3 regions of the Pseudomonas sp. TH39(2020) genome follow, and region 1 is predicted to be linked to each of the others. Evidence: predicted binding sites of a transcription regulator. Region 1 holds the regulator's gene; each other region holds the start of a gene.
What was found. Region 1 encodes sigma-54, which starts transcription at its own class of promoters, with help from an activator protein. Its sites were predicted from a motif close to ANTGGCATNNANNTTGCTNT; they were not measured.

Region 2: the regulator sigma-54 is predicted to act here: its motif matches at 1,395-1,414, upstream of JFU47_RS25105 (flagellar basal body rod protein FlgF).
Region 3: the regulator sigma-54 is predicted to act here: its motif matches at 1,554-1,573, upstream of JFU47_RS31690 (DNA translocase FtsK).

The regions. Positions count from the first base shown of each region.
Region 1 is NZ_JAEKFF010000006.1:1,107,171-1,110,345, reverse strand. Features, by position in the region: gene rapZ (RNase adapter RapZ) at 1-182, opposite strand, end outside; gene ptsN (PTS IIA-like nitrogen regulatory protein PtsN) at 185-649, opposite strand; gene hpf (ribosome hibernation-promoting factor, HPF/YfiA family) at 662-970, opposite strand; gene JFU47_RS13100 (RNA polymerase factor sigma-54) at 1,045-2,538, opposite strand; gene lptB (LPS export ABC transporter ATP-binding protein) at 2,723-3,175, opposite strand, start outside.
Region 2 is NZ_JAEKFF010000007.1:1,018,667-1,021,841, forward strand. Features, by position in the region: gene JFU47_RS25100 (sigma-54-dependent transcriptional regulator) at 1-1,103, shown strand, start outside; gene JFU47_RS25105 (flagellar basal body rod protein FlgF) at 1,469-2,209, shown strand; gene flgG (flagellar basal-body rod protein FlgG) at 2,255-3,040, shown strand; gene flgH (flagellar basal body L-ring protein FlgH) at 3,093-3,175, shown strand, end outside.
Region 3 is NZ_JAEKFF010000008.1:733,452-736,626, reverse strand. Features, by position in the region: gene aat (leucyl/phenylalanyl-tRNA--protein transferase) at 1-479, opposite strand, end outside; gene trxB (thioredoxin-disulfide reductase) at 544-1,503, opposite strand; gene JFU47_RS31690 (DNA translocase FtsK) at 1,811-3,175, shown strand, end outside.

The sequences.
Region 1 (3,175 bases):
GCATCAATCGATACGGCAACCAGCGGTTGCGCCAGCTCGGTGTGAATTAACGCGCGTTCGGCCAGTTCCGGCAGCAGACCGGCGGGCAGGTTGTCGATGCAGTAGTAGCCGTTGTCCTCGAGAACATCGAGTGCGGTACTTTTACCTGAGCCGGAGCGGCCACTGACGATGATCAAGCGCATGGTTAATGACCGTTTTGCTCGTCCAGGACAACCTGATACAAGGCTTCATTGCTCGGGGCGCTGCGCAGTTTTTCGCGCACTTCCTTGCGGTCGAGCATGCTGGCGATCTGGCGCAGTAACTCCAGGTGCGCATCGGTAGCGGCTTCCGGGACCAGCAAAACGAACAGCAGGTCAACCGGGGCGCCGTCGATGGCGTCGAAATCAATGGGTGCATCAAGGTGCATCAGGGCGCTGATGGGCGAGGTGCAGCCCTTCAGGCGGCAGTGGGGAATGGCGATGCCGTTGCCAAAACCGGTTGAGCCGAGTTTTTCACGGGCAATCAGAGCCTCGAAGACATCTTGCATCTCCAGATCCGGCACTTCTTTGTGGATAAGGTTGGCAATTTGCTCGAGGGCTTTCTTTTTACTGCCGCCCGGCACGTTCACGAGGGAACGGCCGGGGGTCAGGATGCTTTCAAGTCGGATCATGGGTTGGGAGTGTTAACGACCGGTCGCGCCCTGGAGGAGGCTTTGGGTCTTTTCCTTATGCTTTTTGAGTTGTTTATCCAGCTTGTCGGTCAGTGCGTCGATCGCCGCGTACATATCGGTATGCTCCGCGTTTGCGACCACTTCATTGCCGGGAATATGCAGCGTGGCTTCGATTTTCTGCTTGAGCTTTTCGACCGTCATCGTGACCTGCACGTTGGTGATCTTGTCGAAATGCCTCTCTAATCGTTCGAGTTTTTCGCCGATGTAGGTGCGAAGAGGTTCGGTCACTTCCAGTTGGTGTCCACTGATGTTGACTTGCATACAGCTTCTCCTTCGTTGCCAGTGCATAAAGCGGCAGGCAGAAATGCCTGCCACTGGAACGCTGTGGCGTGGCTCTACATCAACCGCTTGCGTTCGCTCGAAGGCGCGATCCCTAGAGATTCGCGGTACTTGGCGACGGTGCGGCGAGCCACCTGAATGCCTTGTGCCTCCAGTAAACCAGCGATCTTGCTGTCACTCAACGGCTTTTTCTGATTTTCCGCGGCAACCAGTTTTTTGATGATCGCGCGGATCGCCGTGGACGAGCATTCACCGCCCTCAGAGGTGCTGACGTGGCTGGAGAAAAAGTATTTCAGTTCATATATGCCCCGTGGGGTATGCATGAATTTCTGCGTGGTCACCCGTGAAATCGTCGACTCGTGCATGCCCACCGCTTCGGCGATGTCATGCAGGACCAGCGGTTTCATGGCTTCGTCGCCGTATTCAAGAAAGCCGCGCTGATGCTCGACGATCTGAGTGGCTACTTTCATCAGGGTTTCGTTGCGGCTTTGCAGGCTCTTGATGAACCAGCGGGCCTCTTGCAACTGATTGCGCATGAAGGTGTTATCGGCGCTGGTGTCGGCGCGGCGCACGAAACCGGCGTATTGAGCGTTGACCCGCAGTCGTGGCACGGATTCCTGGTTCAGCTCCACCAGCCAGCGCTCGTTGTCCTTGCGTACGATCACGTCGGGAACGACGTATTCGGCTTCGCTGGACTCGATTTGCGAGCCTGGGCGCGGGTTGAGGCTCTGCACCAGTTCAATTACTTGGCGCAGTTCATCTTCCTTGAGCTTCATGCGACGCATCAGCTGGCTGTAATCGCGGCTGCCGAGCAGGTCGATGTAATCGGTGACCAGGCGTTTGGCCTCGACCAGCCAAGGCGTCTTGGCGGGCAACTGGCGCAATTGCAGCAGCAGGCATTCGCCCAGGTTGCGGGCGCCGATGCCAGCGGGTTCGAATTGCTGGATGCGGTGCAGGACGGCTTCGATTTCGTCCAGTTCGATGTCCAGTTCCGGGTCGAAGGCTTCGAGAATCTCCTCGAGGGTTTCGTCCAGGTAGCCCTGATTGTTGATGCAGTCGATCAGGGTCACGGCGATCAGGCGATCGGTGTCGGACATAGGGGCCAGGTTCAGTTGCCACAGCAGGTGGCTTTGCAGGCTTTCGCCGGCCGATGTCCGGGTGGTGAAGTCCCACTCGTCGTCATCGTTGCTCGGCAGGCTGCTGGCGCTGGTCTGGTAGACGTCTTCCCACGCGGTATCGACGGGCAGTTCGTTGGGGATGCGCTCGTTCCAGTCGCCTTCCTCGAGGTTATCAACCGTCGGGGCGGTTTCCTGGTAGGAGGGTTCCTGAATGTCGGCGTTAGGTTGCTGTTCGGCTTTGTCGGCCAAGGGGTCGGCGTTATCGAAGTCGTCGCCTTCTTCCTGGCGTTCGAGCATCGGATTGGACTCCAGGGCCTCCTGGATTTCCTGTTGCAGGTCCAGGGTCGACAATTGGAGCAGGCGGATGGCCTGTTGCAGCTGCGGTGTCATCGTCAGCTGCTGGCCCATTCTCAAGACTAGCGATGGTTTCATGGCAGGGGCTTAACACCTTATTCGCCGGCGCACATGCGCCATCCACTACAGGGCGCCGGAGCGCCAAACATAAGCAAATTATATGCCCGAAACTGCAGCGTTTGCCTAGAGCGCTGTAACAATAAAAAAATGTTGATTTTTTATCGAGACAAGCGCCCGAGCAACCAGCCAGACACCTCAGTGCTTACAGGCGGAACTCATGGCCCAGATACACTTCCTTGACCAGGTCGTTGGCCAGGATGGTGGCAGAGTCACCTTCGGCGATCAGCTGGCCATCGTTGACGATGTAGGCGGTTTCGCAGATATCCAGGGTTTCACGGACGTTGTGGTCAGTGATCAGCACACCAATGCCCTTGGCCTTGAGGTGATAGATGATCTGCTTGATGTCGCCCACCGAAATCGGGTCCACGCCGGCGAACGGTTCGTCGAGCAGGATGAACTTCGGGTTGGTAGCCAGTGCCCGGGCGATTTCCACACGGCGGCGTTCGCCACCGGACAGGCTCATCCCGAGGTTGTCGCGGATGTGGCTGATGTGGAATTCCTGCAGCAGGCTTTCCAGCTCTTTGCGACGACCGGCCTTGTCGAGTTCCTTGCGGGTCTCGAGGATCGCCATGATGTTGTCGGCTACCGAGAGTTT
Region 2 (3,175 bases), on a different contig from region 1:
AGGGCGACGTGTTTCTCGCCGACATCGCGCCGCTGCAATCAGAGCATGACGACAGCGAAGCCATGGCTGGCGCGGTTCTCACGCTGCACCGCGCCGACCGGGTAGGTGAGCGCATCTATAACGTGCGCAAGCAGGAGCTGCGAGGTTTCGACAGCATTTTCCAAAGCTCGAAGGTGATGGCCGCGGTGGTTCGCGAAGCCCGACGCATGGCGCCGCTGGATGCGCCGCTATTAATAGAAGGTGAAACCGGGACGGGTAAAGAGTTGTTGGCGCGCGCCTGCCACCTGGCGAGTCCGCGTGGGCAGTCACCGTTGATGGCGCTCAACTGCGCCGGCCTGCCGGAATCCATGGCTGAGACGGAGCTGTTCGGCTACGGCCCCGGCGCTTTCGAAGGGGCGCGGGCCGAAGGCAAACTCGGTCTGCTGGAGCTGACGGCGGGCGGTACGCTGTTTCTCGATGGTGTCGGGGAAATGAGCCCGCGTTTACAGGTGAAATTGCTGCGTTTCCTGCAGGACGGTTGCTTCCGTCGTGTGGGCAGCGATGAAGAGGTTTATCTGGATGTGCGGGTGATTTGCGCGACGCAGGTCGATCTGTCCGAGTTGTGCGCGCGCGGTGAGTTTCGCCAGGATTTGTATCACCGCTTGAACGTGCTTTCACTGCACATCCCGCCACTGCGCGAATGCCTCGATGGTTTGACGCCGCTGGTAGAACACTTCCTCGATCAGGCCAGTCGGCAGATCGGTTGCCCGCTGCCGAAACTGGCGCCGGCGGCGATGGAGCGGCTCAGTCACTACCATTGGCCGGGCAATGTTCGGCAATTGGAAAATGTGTTGTTCCAGGCGGTTTCCTTGTGCGAAGGCGGGACCGTCAAGGCCGAACATATTCGCCTGCCGGACTACGGCGTGCGTCAGCCACTTGGCGATTTCTCGCTCGAGGGCGGGCTGGACGAAATTGTCGGGCGTTTCGAGAAAGCGGTGCTTGAGCGCTTGTATTCGGAACATCCGAGCAGCCGGCAGTTGGGCAAGCGGCTGGGGGTTTCGCATACGACCATTGCCAATAAGTTGCGAGAGTATGAGGTTGGTAAAGAACCCGGCAACACATAGGTCCCTGTAGCAGCTGCCGAGCTTGCGAGGCTGCGTTCGGCTGCGCAGCAGTCGTGAATTCAGGCGCCGCATTGTTTCAGGATGACCGCGCGCGCCGGGTTTACGACTGCTGCGCAGCCGAACGCAGCCTCGCAAGCTCGACAGCTGCTACAACAACGCGTTGAGCCTAAGAGTCGGCACTTGCCGCGAAGCGGCATAACACCGCCGGTTTTTCGTCTTCGACACAATCCTCCAAACCCTCCTGAACCCCTCAAGTCCTTTGTTTGCCGGGCCCTGCGCCGCCAGAAAAAAGTTGGTCTGCAAATTGCTTGTGGCTCAGCAGTACAGCAGTGGGCGGCAAACGTCCGGCATGCAGAGGAAAGAGCGTGGACAAGTACCTTTATGTGGCAATGACCGGCGCCAGCCAGAATGCACTGGCGCAGAAGGCTCATGCCAACAACCTGGCGAACATCTCCACCAACGGCTTCCAGAAAGACCTGGAACAGGCTCGTTCGATACCGGTGTTCGGCGACAGCTTTCCGGCGCGTGCGTTTGCCCTGTCCGAACGTCCGGCCACCGACTTCTCTCCGGGCGCCTTGGTTCAAACCGGTCGCGACCTCGATGTCGCGGTGCAAGGCAATGGCTGGATCGCCGTGCAGAACCCTGACGGCGGCGAAAGCTACGTGCGCACCGGTAGCCTGAATGTCGACGCCCTGGGCGTGCTGCGGGCCGGCAACGGTATGCCGGTGATGGGCAATGGCGGGCCGATTGCCGTGCCGCCCGAGCAGCAAATCGAAGTGGGCGAGGACGGCACTATCAGCATTCGTGCGATGGGCGAAGGTCCTCGCGTGATGGCGGAAGTCGACCGCATCAAACTGGTCAACCCAGACTTCAAGAACATGACCAAAGGCCTGGACGGTTCGATTCACACCAAGGACGGCAAGCCGGCGCAAGCCGATGCCGACGTCAAACTGGTGTCCGGTTTCCTTGAGTCGAGCAACGTCAACGCCGTGGAAGAGATGACTTCGGTGCTGGCCCTGGCCAAGCAGTTCGAGCTGCACATCAAGATGATGAACACCGCCAAAGACGATGACCAGGCCATGGCTCGGGTCTTGCAGATCAGCTAATTATCAGAACGTAGCGCCGTAAAACAGGCGCACGAGGAGAATCGAATGCTTCCGGCTCTATGGGTTGCCAAAACAGGTCTGTCCGCCCAGGACACCAACCTGACGACCATTTCCAACAACCTGGCCAACGTGTCGACCACGGGTTTCAAACGTGACCGCGCCGAGTTCCAGGACTTGCTCTACCAGATCAAACGCCAGCCAGGCGCCCAGTCGACCCAGGACAGCGAACTGCCGTCGGGTCTGCAAGTGGGTACCGGTGTGCGCATTGTCGGCACCCAGAAAAACTTCACCGCCGGTAGCCTGCAAACCACCGAGCAGCCGTTGGACATGGCCATCGACGGTCGCGGTTTCTTCCAGATTCTGCAGCCGGACGGCACGACGTCCTACACCCGTGACGGTACGTTCCACCTGGACTCCAACGGTCAGATCGTGAACGCCAGCGGCTTCGCCCTGGAACCGGCCATCGTCATCCCGAACGATGCCCAGACCTTCACGGTCGGTCGCGACGGCACCGTGTCCATCACCGTTGCCGGCAACCCGGCATCCCAGGTGATCGGCAACCTGCAAACCGCTGACTTCATCAACCCGGCCGGTCTGCAGGCAGTAGGCAACAACCTGTTCCTGGAAACTGCTGCCAGCGGCGCGCCGCAAGTCGGTACCCCGGGCCTGGCCGGTTTCGGCACCACGCTGCAGAACACTCTGGAAACCTCGAACGTCAGCACCGTTGAAGAGATGGTCAACATGATCACCACTCAGCGCGCTTACGAGATGAACTCCAAGGTGATCTCCACCGCCGACCAGATGCTCTCGTTCGTAACGCAGAATCTGTAACCAAGTCTATGAGGCGGCCATGAGGTCGCCTGCAACACCGTGAGGTAGGGTCATGAATCGCTATGTATCTGTTCTGGCACTGAGTGGGATCGCCGCGCTTTCGGGTTGCGTCGGTCCGACGCCCAAGCCCAATGA
Region 3 (3,175 bases), on a different contig from region 1:
AACATGGACTCGCCGAAAAACAGCTGACCCATCGCCAGGCCATAGAGCCCGCCGACCAGTTCGCCCTGGTCCCAGACTTCCACCGAATGGGCGTAGCCACGCCTGTGCAGCTCGAGGTAGGCGTTCTGCATGGCTTCTGTGATCCAGGTGCCGTCGGCGTAATCCCGAGGTGCGGCGCAAGCGCGGATGACCGCGGCAAAATCCTGATCAAAGGTCACTTGATAGCGTTGCTGGCGCAGCAATTTGTTCAGGCTGCGCGAGACGTGCAGTTCGTCGGGAAACAGTACGGTGCGTGGATCCGGCGACCACCAGAGAATCGGCTGGCCTTCCGAGAACCACGGAAAACAGCCGTGGCGATAGGCCTGAATCAGACGATCGGCGGACAGATCCCCGCCCGCGGCCAACAGCCCGTTGGGATCGCGCATGGCTTTTTCCAGGGGCGGGAAGGTCAGGGTGTTGCGTTGTAACCAAGTCAGCATGGCATCCGGGCTTGCAGAAGGGGAGGGCGGTGGTGGGCGGGTGGGCCCACCGTGAAGTGTGCCGTCAAACGACTGGAATGTCGTCGAGATACTTCTCGGCGTCCAGCGCAGCCATGCAGCCGGCCCCGGCAGACGTCACGGCCTGGCGGTAAACGTGATCGGCCACGTCACCGGCGGCAAACACGCCTGCGATTTCGGTGCTGGTAGCATCGCCTTCGCTGCCACCCTTGACCAGCAGATAGCCGTCACGCATTTTCAGCTGACCCTCGAACAGGTCGGTGTTGGGTTTGTGGCCAATAGCGATGAACACGCCAGTCAGCGGCAATTCACTGGTTTCGCCACTGTGGCTGTCCCGCAGGCGGGCGCCGGTCACACCGCTGGCATCACCCAGCACTTCATCCAGATTCTGGTTCCAGTGCAGGCGGATATTGCCTTTGGCGGCTTTTTCGAAGAGCTTGTCCTGAAGAATTTTCTCCGAGCGCAACTTGTCGCGGCGGTGAATCAGGTGAACTTCCTTGGCGATGTTTGACAGGTACAGCGCTTCTTCAACTGCCGTGTTGCCGCCGCCAACGACTGCGACCACCTGATTGCGGTAGAAGAAACCGTCGCACGTCGCGCAGGCCGACACCCCTTTGCCGGCAAATGTCTCTTCCGATGGCAGCCCCAGGTATTGCGCCGAGGCGCCGGTGGCGATGATCAGCGCATCACAGGTGTAAGTGCCGCTGTCGCCGATGAGTTCAAATGGGCGCTGTTGCAACTTGGCAGTGTGGATGTGGTCGTAAACGATCTCTGTGTGAAAACGCTCGGCGTGTTTTTGCATGCGTTCCATCAGCACCGGGCCGGTGAGGCCTTCGACATCACCGGGCCAGTTGTCGACTTCGACGGTGGTGGTGAGCTGGCCACCTGCCTGTATGCCGGTAATGACAACGGGATTGAGGTTGGCGCGGGCGGCATAAACGGCAGCGCTGTAACCGGCAGGGCCGGAACCCAGAATGATCAGGCGGGAATGCTTCGCTTCGCTCATAAAAACACCTCATAAGCCTTTGTCACAAAAGAGAATGCATGCTCAAATTGAACCGCACGTAATGTGCTGTTGGCTATGCTACACCTTGGGTTTCAAGCATGGCATCGGACGAACAAACCCGTACAATGCCTGCCTGTAACAGCGTTTGTAATAAAATGAGCGCGACACGCCGTGTTTATAAAAACCGGAGCGTAGTGTTAAAAGTAGTCCCAGTTACACCTGTTAACTTTTTTACCTGCCTGGATTGGGCAGTTTTTTATAGTCATTCAACAGATGGACGCGCCATAGGCGCAGGAAAAGAAGCGTTTTGAAGAAATCCACCGCAGCACCTAAACCAGCCGTCGTTCCGCTCTGGCGCCAGCAACTGCACTACCGACTCAAGGAAGGTGCATTGATCGCCATCGGCGGCTTGTGCCTGTTCCTGATGATGGCCTTGTTGACCTACGGCAAGGACGATCCGGGCTGGAGCCATAACAGCAAAATCGACGATGTGCAGAACTTCGGCGGACCGGTAGGCTCCTACAGCGCCGATATCCTGTTCATGGTGTTGGGTTACTTCGCCTACATCTTCCCGCTGTTGCTGGCGATCAAGGCTTTTCAAATCTTCCGTCAACGCCACGAGCAGTGGGAGTGGAGCGGCTGGCTGTTCTCCTGGCGCCTGATCGGCCTGGTGTTTCTGGTGCTCTCGGGCGCGGCACTGGCCCATATCCATTTCCACGCTGCGACCGGTCTGCCGGCCGGCGCTGGCGGCGCGTTAGGCGAAAGCCTCGGCGACCTGGCCAGGAACGCCCTGAATATCCAGGGCAGTACGCTGTTGTTCATCGCGTTGTTCCTGTTTGGCCTGACAGTGTTCACCGACCTGTCGTGGTTCAAAGTGATGGACCTCACCGGCAAGATCACCCTCGACCTGCTCGAATTGTTCCAGGGCGCGGCCAATCGCTGGTGGGCCGCCCGTGTCGAGCGCAAACAGCTGGTTGCGCAGTTGCGTGAAGTCGACGACCGCGTCCATGACGTAGTGGCGCCGACCGTCACCGACAAACGCGAGCAAGCCAAGGTCAAGGAGCGCCTGATCGAACGTGAGCAGGCCCTGAGCAAACACATGTCGGACCGCGAGAAGCAGGTGCCGCCGGTGATTGCCCCGGCGCCGCCCAAGCCAGCGGCGCCCAGCAAGCGCGTGGAAAAAGAGAAACAGGCGCCGTTGTTCGTTGACAGCGCCGTCGAAGGCACCTTGCCGCCGATCTCGATTCTCGACCCGGCAGAAAAGAAACAACTCAATTATTCGCCTGAATCCCTGGCGGCGGTCGGCCACTTGCTGGAAATCAAGCTCAAGGAATTCGGCGTCGAGGTTTCGGTGGATTCGATTCACCCGGGCCCGGTGATTACCCGTTACGAAATCCAGCCAGCGGCGGGCGTCAAGGTCAGCCGCATCTCCAACCTGGCGAAAGACTTGGCACGTTCCCTGGCCGTGACCAGCGTGCGCGTGGTGGAAGTGATTCCGGGCAAGACCACCGTTGGTATCGAGATCCCTAACGAAGACCGCCAGATCGTGCGCTTCTCCGAAGTGCTGTCGACCCCCGAGTACGACAACTTCAAGTCGCCGGTTACTTTGGCTCTGGGCCACGACATCGGCGGCAAGCCGGTCATCACCGACCTGGCGAAAATGCCGCACTTG